One region of the uncultured Pseudomonas sp. genome, then DNA from elsewhere that is predicted to be linked to it. Evidence: riboswitches for the same ligand, from Rfam matches in the RefSeq annotation. Region 1 holds a riboswitch; each other region holds the start of a gene.
The links. Region 1 has a riboswitch for cobalamin ahead of cobG (precorrin-3B synthase). Riboswitches for the same ligand answer to the same signal wherever they lie in the genome.
Positions count from the first base shown of each region.

Region 2: another riboswitch for cobalamin. It lies ahead of Q0V31_RS03195 (TonB-dependent receptor); the one in region 1 lies ahead of cobG (precorrin-3B synthase).
Region 3: another riboswitch for cobalamin. It lies ahead of cobO (cob(I)yrinic acid a,c-diamide adenosyltransferase); the one in region 1 lies ahead of cobG (precorrin-3B synthase).
Region 4: another riboswitch for cobalamin. It lies ahead of Q0V31_RS09335 (energy-coupling factor ABC transporter permease); the one in region 1 lies ahead of cobG (precorrin-3B synthase).

Region 1 covers NZ_OX044366.1:1,271,185-1,274,675, reverse strand. The annotation lists gene cbiE (precorrin-6y C5,15-methyltransferase (decarboxylating) subunit CbiE) at 1-887, opposite strand, end outside; cobalamin riboswitch at 1,085-1,274, shown strand; gene cobG (precorrin-3B synthase) at 1,371-2,714, shown strand; gene Q0V31_RS06105 (precorrin-8X methylmutase) at 2,707-3,333, shown strand; gene Q0V31_RS06100 (precorrin-2 C(20)-methyltransferase) at 3,330-3,491, shown strand, end outside.
Region 2 covers NZ_OX044366.1:665,862-669,352, forward strand. The annotation lists gene dxs (1-deoxy-D-xylulose-5-phosphate synthase) at 1-1,344, shown strand, start outside; cobalamin riboswitch at 1,411-1,626, shown strand; gene Q0V31_RS03195 (TonB-dependent receptor) at 1,725-3,491, shown strand, end outside.
Region 3 covers NZ_OX044366.1:3,206,383-3,209,873, reverse strand. The annotation lists gene Q0V31_RS15155 (cobyrinate a,c-diamide synthase) at 1-1,231, opposite strand, end outside; gene cobO (cob(I)yrinic acid a,c-diamide adenosyltransferase) at 1,231-1,842, opposite strand; cobalamin riboswitch at 2,029-2,257, opposite strand; gene Q0V31_RS15145 (hypothetical protein) at 2,329-2,649, opposite strand; gene Q0V31_RS15140 (O-methyltransferase) at 2,665-3,327, opposite strand; gene Q0V31_RS15135 (C40 family peptidase) at 3,361-3,491, opposite strand, start outside.
Region 4 covers NZ_OX044366.1:2,003,207-2,006,697, forward strand. The annotation lists gene Q0V31_RS09325 (TetR/AcrR family transcriptional regulator) at 1-74, shown strand, start outside; gene Q0V31_RS09330 (acyl-CoA dehydrogenase family protein) at 71-1,723, shown strand; cobalamin riboswitch at 1,827-2,035, shown strand; gene Q0V31_RS09335 (energy-coupling factor ABC transporter permease) at 2,090-2,770, shown strand; gene Q0V31_RS09340 (DUF3703 domain-containing protein) at 2,978-3,304, shown strand; gene amn (AMP nucleosidase) at 3,386-3,491, shown strand, end outside.

The DNA.
Region 1 (3,491 bases):
CCGAGCGCATCGCGGTTGTGCTGGATATGCGCCTGACGGCCGGCATCCGCCTCGATGGCGATGGCACGGCACGCGGGGTGCGCACGCATCCATTCGATGCCGATGGAGCCGCAGCCCGCGCCGACATCCCAGAGCAGCTCACCGGGTTGCGGGGCCAAACGCGCCAGGGTGATGGCGCGGACATCGCGCTTGGTCAGCTGACCGTCGTGCTGATACAGCGCATCAGGCAAACCCGGCGTGACGGGCAACAGGCGCGCATCGGCATCCGCTACGCATTCGAGCGCCAACAGATTGAGGTCGGCGGCGCGCGGCAAGGTCCAGTCGCTGGCCAGGCCATCGATGCGCCGCTCCTGAGCGCCGCCCAGGTGCTCCAGCACGGTCAACCGGCTAGGGCCGAAACCGCGCTCACGTAACAGCTCGGCCACCGCCGCCGGGCTGTCGCCGTCGTTGCTCAGCAGCAGTAAGCGCGCACCGGGGAAAATCTGCGCCTGCAGCGCCGCCAATGGCCGCGCCACCAGCGACAGCACGGTCACCTCCTGCAACGGCCAGCCCAAGCGCGCCGCCGCCAGAGACACCGACGAAGGCGACGAGAACACCCGCAGTTCATCCGCCGGCAGCTGCCGCGCCAGGCTCGCGCCTACCCCATAGAACAATGGGTCGCCACTGGCCAGCACACAGACCGGCGTACCGCGCCGCGCCAGCACCGGCTCCAGGCTAAACGGGCTGGGCCACAGCTGTTGCTGGGCCGGCAGATTATCCGGCAACAGCGCCAACTGCCGCGCTGCGCCGACGATGCACTGCGCCTGGTTTAGCGCCTGACGCGCCGCCTCACCCAGGCCGGCATAGCCGTCTTCACCGATCCCTACCAGGGTCAACCAGGCCGTCATGCGCGCTCCTCAAACGTCATAGTCGCGCCGCCCGACCAGTTGGCTGTCGTGCCTGCGCGCAAAGCGGGCATAATACAGGCTTCGTCGGTGCCCAAGAGCCTGTCTAGGATCTGCTGCGCGTCGGCCATGCTGCGTTGGAAATGGCTTCGAACTGCTCATTTACTACTTGTAAACTCCGCGTTCTCAGCCCTTTCCGCCTTGCCTGGCTCTAGCTCGCTAGCCCCTGAATAGACTCTAAACGGGCCTAAGAGGGAACACGGTTAAACCGTGGCTGCCCCCGCAACTGTAAACAGCGAGTCTGCCGCAACAATGCCACTGGGTAACCGGGAAGGCGCGGCAGATGAAGACCTGTCAGCCAGGAGACCTGCCGACGACGCTAGTCGCGAGTGCCAACATCGGGCGGGGTGTACCGATGCCATTGAGTCCCCATGCTGGGCGGGCTCTGCTGGTTCGGTCGCCGCGTCGTAGAAGCTGGTGAACCGTTTGCGCGACCGTCCGACCCTCGCTGATTTGCCCGTACCACGCCCCAGCGCGTGCCCCGGCTTGCTGCGCATCGTGCAGGCGCTGGATGGTGGCATCTGCCGAGTCAAACTGGCCGGCGGTGGATTGAGCAGCGCCCAGGCCCGCGCCATTGCCGAGGCCGCCGAGCACTGCGCCAGCGGTGTGTTGGAGCTGACCAACCGCAGCAACCTGCAAATTCGCGGCGTATTGGCAGGCCAGCACGCCGAATTGATCGAGCGCCTGCTCGCCGCCGGTCTCGGCCCGAGCAATCCGACTGCCGACGATGTGCGCAACCTGCTCCTGAGCCCCGCCGCTGGCCTCGACCCGCATGCCCTGCTGGATACCCGGCCGCTGGCCGCCGCGCTGCTCGACCTGCTGCAAGCCACCCCGGCGCTGCATGGGCTGTCGGCCAAATTCGCCATTCAGTTGGACGGTGGCGAAGCCCTGGCGATGCTGCAGCACCCTCACGATATCTGGCTCAGCGCCCTACCCGGTACGCCGTCACGCTTGGCCTTCGGCCTGGCCGGTTGCCCCAGTGACACTCCGCTGGGCAGCGTCGACGCCGAGCACGCAGCGCTGTTGATCGAACAACTGCTGTTGCTGTTTCTTGATCTGGCCGGCAGCGAGCACAGCCGCATGCGCCAGCTATTGAGCGTGATAACGCCCAGCCAGCTGCTGCAGCAACTGCAGGCGCGCCTGCCCTTTGCCATCCAATCGGCCCCGATAAACTGGCAACGCGCAACCGCTCGCCAGCACGCCGCAATAGGAACTTATCCACAGCAGCAGGCGGGCCTGTGCATGGTCGCTGCCAGCGCACGTTTGGGGCGGATCGACGCCGCGCAACTGCGTGCATTGGCCGATTTAGCCGCGCAATACGGCGATGCCAGCCTACGTCTGACGCCCTTGCAGGGTGTGCTGTTGCCGAATATCCAGGAACCATCGGCAGACACGCTGCTGCATGCGCTGCACGAACTCGGCCTGCTCACCGACCGGCAGGAACCGCTCAGCCAGCTGATCGCCTGCACCGGCTCCACCGCCTGCAGCAAAGGCCTGAGCGACAGCAAGGCCGATGCCCTGCACCTGGCCGACCGGTTGCGCGCCAGCGGCGCACGGCCGCAGGTGCACCTGAGTGCCTGCCCGCGTTCTTGCGCCGCCGCGCACACCGCGCCTTTTACCTTGCTGGCCAGCAGCGCCAGCCACTACCAGCTTTATCAACGCACGCCCGAGCTGCCCGGTTTCGGTCAGCTATTGGCGAGCGCCATGACGATCGACGAGGCCGGCGACTGGTTCGCCGCCCACTGCGCAACAGGAAATAACGATGCTTGATTACATCCGCGATGGCCAGGAAATCTACCGCCAGTCATTCGCCACCATCCGCGCCGAGGCTGACCTCAGCGCTATTCCAGCTGATCTGGAAAAACTCGCCGTGCGCGTGATTCACGCCTGCGGCATGGTCGATGTGGTGCAGGACCTGCGCTTCTCCGCCGGGGCCGGAGCTGCCGGCCGCGCCGCGCTGGCCAAGGGCGCGGCGATTCTTTGCGATGCGCGGATGGTCGCCGAAGGCATCACCCGCCCACGCCTGGCGGCGAATAACCCAGTGATCTGCACCCTGCATAACCACGGGGTGATTGAGCAGGCCCGCGAGCTGGGCAATACCCGTTCGGCAGTCGCACTGGAACATTGGCGCGAACACCTGGAAGGCAGCGTGGTGGTGATCGGCAACGCGCCCACTGCGCTGTTCTACCTGCTGGAAATGCTCGACGCCGGCGCGCCGAAACCCGCGCTGATTATCGGCATGCCGGTCGGCTTTATCGGCGCGGCGGAATCCAAAGACGCCCTGGCCGCCGACAGCCGTGGCGTGCCCTATGTGATCGTCCGTGGTCGACGTGGCGGCAGCGCCATGGCGGTGGCGGCGGTCAATGCCCTGGCCACGGAGGTGGAGTGATGAATGTAGAAAAAGGCCGCTTACTTGGCATCGGCGTCGGCCCCGGCGACCCCGAGCTGATCACCCTCAAAGCCCTGCGCCTGCTGCAATCGGCACCTGTGGTCGGCTACTTCGTGGCCAAGGCCAAAGCCAACAAAGGCCAGGGCGGCAACGCCTTT
Region 2 (3,491 bases), 610 kb from region 1:
GACAACGACATGTCGATCTCGAAAAATGTCGGCGGCCTGTCCACTTATCTGGCCAAGATTCTCTCCAGCCGCACCTACGCCAACATGCGCGAAGGCAGCAAGAAAGTGCTGTCGAAGCTGCCCGGCGCCTGGGAGATCGCCCGTAAAACCGAAGAGCACGCCAAAGGCATGCTGGTTTCCGGCACCCTGTTCGAAGAGCTCGGTTGGAACTACATCGGCCCCATCGACGGCCACGACCTGCCGACCCTACTGGCCACGCTGCGCAATATGCGTGAGCTCGACGGCCCGCAATTCCTGCATGTGGTGACCAAAAAGGGTAAGGGCTTCGCCCCGGCCGAGGCCGACCCGATTGGTTATCACGCGATCACCAAGCTGGAACCGATCAACCCCGCCGTCAGCGCCGAACCGAAAAAGCCCAGCGGCCCCAAGTACTCCGGGGTATTCGGCCAGTGGCTGTGCGACATGGCCGCCGAAGACCCACGCCTGGTCGGCATCACCCCGGCGATGAAGGAAGGCTCAGATCTGGTGGCCTTTAGCGAGCGCTACCCCGAGCGCTATTTCGACGTAGCCATCGCCGAACAGCATGCGGTAACCCTGGCGGCCGGCATGGCCTGCGACGGGGTTAAGCCGGTGGTGGCGATTTACTCGACCTTTCTGCAGCGCGCTTATGACCAGTTGATCCATGACGTCGCTGTGCAAAACCTCGACGTACTGTTCGCCATTGACCGCGCCGGCCTGGTCGGCGAAGACGGTCCGACCCACGCCGGCAGCTTCGATATTGCCTACCTGCGCTGCATCCCCGGCATGCTGGTGATGACGCCGAGCGATGAAAACGAACTGCGCCGCATGCTCAGCACCGGCCATCTGTTCAACGGGCCGGCGGCAGTCCGCTACCCGCGCGGCAGCGGCCCGAATGCCGCCATCGAGCCAGGCCTCGCACCGCTGGAAATCGGCAAAGGCATCATCCGCCGCCAGGGCACTCAAGTGGCCCTACTGGTGTTTGGCGTGCAACTGAGTGAAGCGCTCAAGGTTGGCGAAACCCTGAACGCCACTGTGGTCGACATGCGCTTCGTCAAACCGCTGGATGAAGCCCTAGTTCGCGAGCTGGCCGCCAGCCATGAGCTGCTGGTGACCATCGAAGAGAACAGCGTGATGGGCGGCGCTGGCAGCGCAGTCAGCGAATACCTGGCCGCCAGTGGCATGCTTAAGTCGGTGCTGCACCTGGGCCTGCCTGACTACTATGTCGAGCACGCCAAACCAACGCAGATGCTCGCCGAATGCGGGCTAGACGCCGCCGGTATCGATACGGCAGTACGCGCACGACTCGCCAGCCTTTCTGCATGAGCACCGCTCATCCAAAGCTGAACTTCGCTTGCTTGTAATTCACTCACCCGCGCATTAAGGTGCGCGGCGTTTTACTTCCGCCAAGGTGCGCCCTTCTTCGACGAAGTGGTGTTAAACGGGAAGCCGGTGCGCTCATCACGAGCCATCCCGGCGCTGCCCCCGCAACGGTAATCGACTGCAGAATGATGCTGCACGCCAACTCATAAGCCACTGGAGTGTTCCGGGAAGGCGAGGCGGCGTACGTCGAGAGCCCGGAGACCGGCCTTGCTGGATGTGACAGGTGTTGCGGAGGGCATCACCGTCAAGCTCAGGCGGCTTTTGCGCGCCCGTTCTTGCACCTGCCCTCCTCAAAAGTCTTCCGACCTTTTGAGGATTCTTAGATGAAATTATCCCGTCTTGCCCTGGCTGTGGCGCTGGCGCCGAGCCTCACTGTTGCTGCTACCGATACAGGCAGTTATGAATTGCCGCCGCTGGTGATCACCCGCGCCACTCCATTGCAAACCGCTGCCCCCGCCAGCGTCCGAGTGATTGATCGTGAAAAAATCGAGGCCAGCGCAGCCAGCTCGCTAATTGATGTCCTGCGCAGTCAGGCTGGCTTGCAGATACGCGACACGATGGGTGACGGAAACCGAGCGGCCCTAAGTTTGCGCGGTTTTGGCGAGAACGCGGCGAACAACACATTAGTGCTGGTTGATGGGCGTCGCCTCAACCAACCGTCACAGGCCGGGCCAGACTTTAACAGCGTGCCATTGGCCAACATTGAGCGCATCGAGATCATTCGCGGCGCGGGCACTGTGCTTTATGGCGACCAAGCCGTAGGCGGGGTGATCAACATCATTACCCGCACGCCCTCTAGCAATGAAGCCTATATCGAGAGCAGCATCGGCAGTCACGACCTCGAAGCCTACCGCGGCCATATCAGCCAACAGCTGGGCGCCGGTTTCTCACTGTATGCCAGCGGCGAAACCCGCAACACCGACAACTACCGCGACCATAACAACGCCAACTACAGTAATGCCTTCGCTCGCCTGCGCCATGACCATGACAGCGGCCAGGCCCTGTACGAATACCAGACAGTGGATGATGAACTGCTTTACCCAGGAAGCTTGAGTCTTGCTGAGCGAAGGGCTGACCGGAAAGCCAGCTATGACGCAAACAGCAATGGCTACAACAACAGCAAAACCCAAGTTCACCGTTTCGCTCTTGAACAACAGCTAGACGATGTTTGGACCACCAATTTCGATTACAGCCAGAGCGACCAAGATGGTGTCGGTGCGTTCCGTTACTTCGATTCTTGGGCCGGTAACATAGCTATCTCGCCCTTTACTCAAGGCACTCGCATCGAGACCTTCAGCCCACGCCTCACGGCACGCTTTGACTCACCTCTGGGTTATGCCGAGTGGCTGCTTGGACATGACCACATCAGCAGTGACTACGAATATAAGGATGACTGGAGCAGTACCGTCGCGCAGCAGACACAGCGCGACTGGTACACCCAGCTCAGCCAGAAGCTCGGGAATGATCTGACGTTGACCCTGGGTTATCGCAACAGCGAAGCTGACGACAACAACAAATCCAAACAACTCAAGCATCGCAATAGCGAAGACAGCACCAGCATCGGCTTTAGCTGGCAGGCTGACCAGCAAACCCGCGTATTTATCAAGCGTGAGGATGTGCTGCGCTGGGCCAACGTTAACGACAATGCCGCTACCTTGCCTGACGTCGTGTTTCTTAAACCACAAACCGGCGTCTCGTGGGAAAGCGGTATCGAGTGGCAAGACGGCCTACAGCGCTACCAAGCGACGCTGTATCGAATGGATCTACAAGATGAGCTGATGTACGACTCAATAATTACAAACCCCAATAGCTTTTTTGGTGGTCGCGGGGCAAACATTAACCTGGACAAAACCCGCCGCGATGGACTGCTATTAGAAGCTGAGCGTCAACTAAGCGAGCGCTTGAGCGCCGGCGGCCAATACAGCTTTACCGATGCCAAGTATCGCGCCGGAAGCTTCAAAGGTAATGACGTGCCCTGGGTTGCGCCACACAGCGCCAGTGCTCACCTGAGCTATGAAATCCTGCCAGGTCTTAAAAGTTACTTGGAAGCGGTATATACCGGGAATCGCTACTACTCAGGCGATGATGCC
Region 3 (3,491 bases), 1.9 Mb from region 1:
ACCGGCCCTGGCGATAGACTGCCTCGGCGGTGCGTTTATAGTTCGGGCACTCACCACGGGTCAGCGGCTGCAGTTCGCTGGTCAACGCCGAGTAGTGGAAACTGTGGCCGCGCAACAGGCCTTCCGGCAGCTCGGTTTGCTGCAAGGCCATGGCGGTCATGCGTGGTTGCAGCGTCGCCTCACCGCTTAACAAGCCGAGCATCTGCCCGCTCGCGCCCTGTTTGTCGGTCAGCTTGTCGAGCAGATAGAGCATGCCGCCGCACTCGGCATGGATCGGCTTGCCGGCCCCGTGGTGTGCGCGAATCGCCCGTGCCATAGCCTGATTGGCCTCAAGCCGCTGCAGGTGCAGTTCCGGGTAACCGCCGGGCAGATAGAGGCTGTCGACCTCGGGCAGCTGCGCATCCGTCAGCGGCGAGAAGAACTTAAGCTCAGCCCCCAACTCACCCAGCAGGTCGAGATTGGCCTGGTACAGAAAGGCAAAGGCACTGTCACGTGCCACCCCAATCCGTACGCCCTTGAGCAGCGGCGCTGGCCTTGCCTGTTCTGGCGCGGCGAAGCTGACGGGTGGCGGCAACTCGGTGTCGGCGCTGGCGGCCAAGGCATCGGCGGCGGCATCCAGGCGCGCATCTAGGTCGGCCAACTCCCCCGCCTGCACCAGGCCCAGATGCCGACTGGGCAAACCAACTTCGGCGCTGCGTGGCAGTGCGCCATACCAGCGGATCGAGGCCGGCAAGGCATCGCGCAGAATCTCGCCATGCCGCGCACTGCCAACCCGGTTGCCAAGCACACCGGAGAACGGCAGATCGGGCTGGAAGGTCGCCAGGCCATGGGCCATCGCCCCAAAAGTCTGCGCCATGGCCGAGCCGTCGATCACCGCCAGCACCGGCACGCCGAAGTGCCGGGCCAAATCGGCCGCCGAGGGGGTGCCATCGAACAGGCCCATCACCCCTTCGATCAGAATCAAATCAGCTTCAGCGGCCGCCTGCCAGAGTAAGCGGCGGCTCTCGGCGGCACCGACCATCCACAGGTCGAGTTGATACACCGGTGCGCCGCTGGCGCGGGCGAGGATCATCGGATCGAGAAAGTCCGGGCCGCATTTAAACACCCGCACACGCTTGCCCTGGCGGCTGTGCAAACGCGCCAAGGCCGCCGTCACGGTGGTTTTACCCTGACCGGAGGCTGGGGCGGCGATTAACAACGCGGGGCATGAGCGGGCAGCAGAGTCGCTCATTAGAATTCGACTCCCTTCTGTGCCTTAACCCCGGCTTTGAACGCATGTTTGACCAGGCTCATCTCGGTCACGGTATCCGCCGCTTCGATCATCCCTGGCAGCGCGCCACGCCCCGTTACCACCACGTGCTGGAGGAGCGGTCGCGCTTCGATATCGGCAAGCACCGCATCAAGCTCCAGGTAGCCGTATTTCAGGGCAATATTCAGTTCATCGAGCACCACCAGGCCGATGGCCGGGTCACTGAGCAACTGCGCCGCCACCGCCCAGGCTTCGCGGGCCTTGTCGATGTCGCGCTGGCGATCCTGGGTTTCCCAGGTAAAACCTTCACCCATCACGTGGTAGCTGACTTCATCGGGAAAACGCCGAAAGAACGCCTCCTCGCCGGTGCTGGCCGCACCCTTGATAAATTGCACCACGCCGACCTTGATGCCGTGGCCCAGCGCGCGGGCGACCATGCCAAAGGCGCTGCTGCTCTTGCCTTTGCCATTGCCGCTGTGCACCAGCAGCAGGCCGTATTCATCCTGAGCCTGGGCAATCTTCTCATCGATCAGGGCTTTTTTGCGGGCCATGCGCGCTTGGTGCCGGGCGTCACGCTCTATCGATTCAGTCATCACTCACACTCACTAAAAAACGGGCAGCCAGGCGGCGTCCGGTGGGTAAACGGCAGGCAAACGAGGGGGTAAGTCATCGCGCTGCTCCACCGCCACAAGGCGGTCTGGCTGTAAAAAGCAGGCGGAGATAAACCAAGCGCGGGCTCACGCACAACGCAAGCCACACGCCAGACAACGCCCTCCGCGATGCCGTGGACTGCAACAGGCCGGTCTCCGGGCTTGTGAGTGGAACCGCTAGGTTCCCCAATCGCGCCTTCCCATGCCGCTAAGCACAGTGGCGGAATGCGATTGTTGACTCACTTACCGTTGCGGGGGCAGCGTCGGAATGGCTGGCGTAGAACGCACAACGCACCGACTTCCCTGTTTCACCCCGCACACGCATAGCGTCGGGGGCACCTGTTACAAGGCGCGAAGGGTAGAGAGTTAGCCTTTAAGCGTCAAACGAATGCGCCGTGGGTGCATCACAAGATGTGCATTGGGTCAGGCTCAATGCTTGGGCATAAAACCCGCCGGCTTGCTCGCCAGCCACTCGACGAAGGTACGCAAGCGCTCATCACTCAACAGGCTGTCGCGATTGTTGTAGGTCAGCGCCAGCTGTTTTTCGCTGAACAGCCGATGGATCTGGTTGTGACAGGCACGACAAACCCAGAGCGTGGCGCTGATGCGCTGACTTTTGCCGAAGCGCTTTTGTACGTAGACCTTGTTATGCAGCGCCTTGGGGATCAGGTGATGGCGGGTCAGCGGCGCTGCACGGGCGCAGAGTTCGCAGCTATCCGGTTGCTCAGGCAGGCGGATCGGTTCGGGCATACAGGCAGCGCCGGTTCAGCGCTTACGGCACAGGCTCAAGCCATCGCCGAGCGGCAACAGGGACAGGTCGATGCGCGGGTCATCACGCAGCGCCAGGTTGAGCGCCTGAATCGCCTGGGTGTCGGCGCTCTCGGGGGCTTTTTCAAGTACCCGGCCACTCCACAGGGTGTTATCGAACAGAATCAGTCCGCCCTGGCGCACCAGGCGCAAGGCCGATTCCAAGTAGGCGGGATAGTTGGCTTTATCGGCATCGATAAACAGCAGATCAACCCCCCCGGCCAGCCCTTCACTTTCAAGCGCGGCCAGGGTTTGCAGCGCCGGGGCCAGGCGCTGCTCGATACGCCCACTCAACCCCGCCTCACGCCAGTAACGCTCGGCGGTGGCGTTGTAGTCGCCGGGAATGTCGCAACAAATCAACTGACCATCGGCCGGCATGGCCTGGGCCATGCAGATGGCGCTGTAACCGGTAAAGGTGCCAACTTCGACAATCCGCCGCGCGCCCATCAACTGCACCAGCAAGGCCATAAACTGGCCCTGCTCAGGGGCAATCTGCCAACGCGAGTTACTCAGCTGCGCGGTTTCTTCGCGCAGACGCTTGAGCAATGGCGTTTCACGCAACGAGACGTCGAGCAGGTACTGATACAGACTGGCATCGAGATTGAGTGTTTGCGTGGTCATACAAGCCCCTCTACAAATACCCAGCGCTGGGCGCTAGGGGTTACCCGCCAGCTCCGCGGTGAATACGCGCTTGGCATTCAAGTAAGTGCGCTGCCAATAAGTATTGCTCAGGCTGTCCAGGCGCACGGTTCCGCCGCTGGAAGGCGCATGCACGAAACGCCCGT
Region 4 (3,491 bases), 730 kb from region 1:
TCAGCCAGGGTCTTGTCACCTTTTGTCTACGCGCCGTGGGCGCCCCATTGCACGAAGAGGAGCCGCAGTCATGAATGCCAGCCAACATGCCGAAACCCATGAGGTGTTCAACCAGGTGCCGTCGCTGGACGGTGCCAACCTGTACCGCGTCGACCTGCCGCTGCAGGAGTGGACTCAGCGTTTTGGCGGCGGCTGGGCCGAGCAGCGCCTGGACGTATATGGCGCGCTGGCCGGTGGTGAGCTGATGGCCGCCGGCTTTCTCGCCAATGAGAATAAGCCGGTGTTCAAAAGTCACGATCGTTATGGCAATCGCGTCGATCTGGTGGAGTTTCACCCGGCCTACCACCAGCTGATGAGCACCGCTATTGAGCACGGGCTGCCGTCCATGCCCTGGGCTGAGCAACAGGCGGGTGCGCAAGTGGCGCGCGCCGCGATGAACTACCTGCACACGCAAGCCGAAGCCGGCAGCGGTTGCCCGCTGACCATGACCTTCGCCAGCGTGCCGGCGCTCAAGTTGCAGGGCGATCTGGCCGAGAAGTGGCTGCCGAAAATTCTCTCGACCCAGTACGACCCGCGCAACCTGCCGATTGAGCAGAAAACCGGGGCGACCATCGGCATGGCCATGACCGAGAAACAGGGCGGCACCGATGTCCGTGCCAACACCACACGCGCCTATCCGGTCGGCCTCGGTGGGCCTGGTCAGGCCTATGAGTTAGTCGGCCACAAGTGGTTCTGCTCGGCGCCGATGTGCGATGCCTTTCTCACCCTGGCCCATACCAGCAAGGGGTTGACCTGTTTCCTGTTGCCGCGTCACCGCCCGGACGGCACGCGCAATGAGTTGTATATCCAGCGCCTGAAAAACAAGCTGGGCAACTGGTCGAACGCCTCCAGTGAAGTGGAGTTTCGCGGCGCGCTGGCCTGGATGGTGGGCGAGGAGGGCCGTGGCGTGCCGACCATTATCGAGATGGTCGCGTTGACCCGCTTCGATTGCATGATCGGTTCCAGTGCCTTGATGCGTCAGGCCCTGACTCAGGCCGCGCACCACTGTGCCCATCGCCAAGTAGGTGGGCGGGTGCTCAGCGAGCAGCCGTTGATGCAAAACGTGCTGGCCGATTTGGCCCTGGAAAGCGAAGCCGCGCTGGCCTTGACCCTGCGCATGGGTAAGGCCTTGGATAACCCGCAGGATGAGCAGGAAGGCAAGTTTGCGCGGCTGGTCACTGCCGTAGGCAAGTACTGGATCTGCAAACGTGCGCCGGCCATGATCAACGAAGCCGCCGAGTGCATGGGCGGCGCTGGTTATGTCGAGGACAGCATCCTGCCAAGGCTGTACCGCGAAGCGCCGGTCAACTCCACCTGGGAGGGTTCGGGCAACGTGCAGTGCCTGGACGTGCTGCGTGCGTTGTCGAAGGAGCCGGGCGTGCTCGATGCGCTGTTTACCGAACTGGGCGACGGCCATGGTGATGCGCGCCTGCGTGCGCATATCGCCAAGCTCCAAGCGGATTTCCGCGACACCGCGGACATCCAGTACCGCGCCCGCCAGCTCACCGAGGACGTGGCCCTGGCGTTACAGGCCAAACTGCTGCTGGAAGCCGGCAATGCCAGCGTGTCTGACGCCTTCATCGTCAGCCGTCTGGGCGGTCAAGGGGGGCGGGTTTATGGCACCTTGCCGCGTGGCGTGGCTGTCGAGACGCTACTGGCGCGCAGCACGCCGCATTTGCTGTGAGGCACATAGCTCTCTAGCCAGGGCATTTGCGCGAATCGCAGTGTGAGACTTCAACTTGAGCCCGGCCCTCTGCGCCGGGCTCTGTCATTTCTGCGTGTAGCCGGGTAAGGTGGCCGCCGATGGTTCCACAGCGTGTTACGCGAGTGGATGAAAAGGGAACATGGTGGGTACTGCAACACGTACCGAAGCCATGGCTGCCCCCGCAACTGTAAACGGTGAGCGATGCCCCTACGCCACTGGCCGCAAGGTCGGGAAGGCGGGCGAAGTGTTAAGCCGTGAGCCAGGAGACCTGCCATCGAAGCCGGGCGCTTATGCCCACACCCTCAATCCAGATCATCGCGCGGTGGGCGCGGTACAGGAACCTCTATGCACATCGAACCCGAAGTCGTCACTGGCACCAAACTCTTTCTCAGCTATGCAACCGGCGCAGGTGCCTTTGGCCTCACAGTCAAGCTTGCCCTCGATAGCGTACGCAGCAACGGCAGCGTCGCCGCCCTGACTTTGCGTAGCCTGCTGACCACCGCGTTGGTGTTCTGCTTCTTCGAGGTCTTTCCGCATCAAGCGGTTGGCGTCTCCGAAGTACACCTGATCCTTGGCTCAACCCTGCTGCTGCTGTTCGGTGCCGGCGCAACAGCTGTCGGCTTAGCCGTTGGCCTGCTGCTGCAGGGGTTGCTGTTCGCCCAGTTCGACCTGCCGCAGTACGGCATGAACGTGACCACCTTGCTGCTGCCGTTGTGGGGTATTCATCTGCTGGCCAAGCGCATCATTGCGCCGGGTACTGCCTATGTGGAGCTTTCCTACAAGCAGGCGCTGGCGTTGTCGACGGCCTATCAGGGCGGCATCGTCGCCTGGGTTGCCTTCTGGGCGATCTACGGCAACGGCTTCTCCGGTGAGAACCTGGTGGCTGTGGGCAGCTTTGGCCTGGCGTATATGAGCGTGATTCTGCTCGAGCCGCTGGTCGATCTGGGTGTATTGGCTGCGGCCAAAGCGCTCTCAAGCTACAGCCGTGGGCCGCTGTTCAACGCACGACTGCACCAGCCGGCCTAATCATTGGCCGCGATCGTTTCAGCGAGCCGTACGGGTCGCTGAAACGATCGCGCTGCATAGCTTGGCTAACGGCTATCGCCCGGCATCGGCGCATCCAGGCATAGCGTTTGGCGGCTCAACAGCCATTCATCTGTTGCCTGCTCAGGCTTGACCTGGGGGCCGCCCCGCGCCTGCAAGCTGATGCCGAACCTTTGCAGGAGTAACGCCATGACCCGTAAACAAGCCTTTTGGCAGGAACAGCTACTGGCCCGCGCCCAGTGCGGCCATGATCCCGCCGCCGAGCTGCGCCATCTGGAGCGTGCCCATATCCTCGGCCAGGGTTACTTCAGCGAGCACCTGCGCAGCCACCTATGGATACTGGCGTGGGCCTGGCGGCAACGCGATTGGGCCGAGTGTGGCGCACAACTGTTACGTATACCTGGCAGTCTGGGTTCGCTGGTGGGTATTTACCCGCTGGGTAACCCCGGTACGCGTCGCGTGAGCCCGTTGAGTCCGCAGCCGTTGCCTGAGGATCTGCAAGCGCTACTCAAGTAGCCGGTAAATGCAACGCGCGCTATCGCATCCGCGACGGGGCAGGGCAAGATAGAACCATTGGATCAGCCAGGAAGGTGTCTTGTGAATACGTGTTCTGATGATTTTGTTGTCGCCAATAGCGCTGAAGAGGCGGTCGATCGTCTGGCCGCATTGCATCTGCAAGCAACCAGCGGCTTAAGTGCGGCGC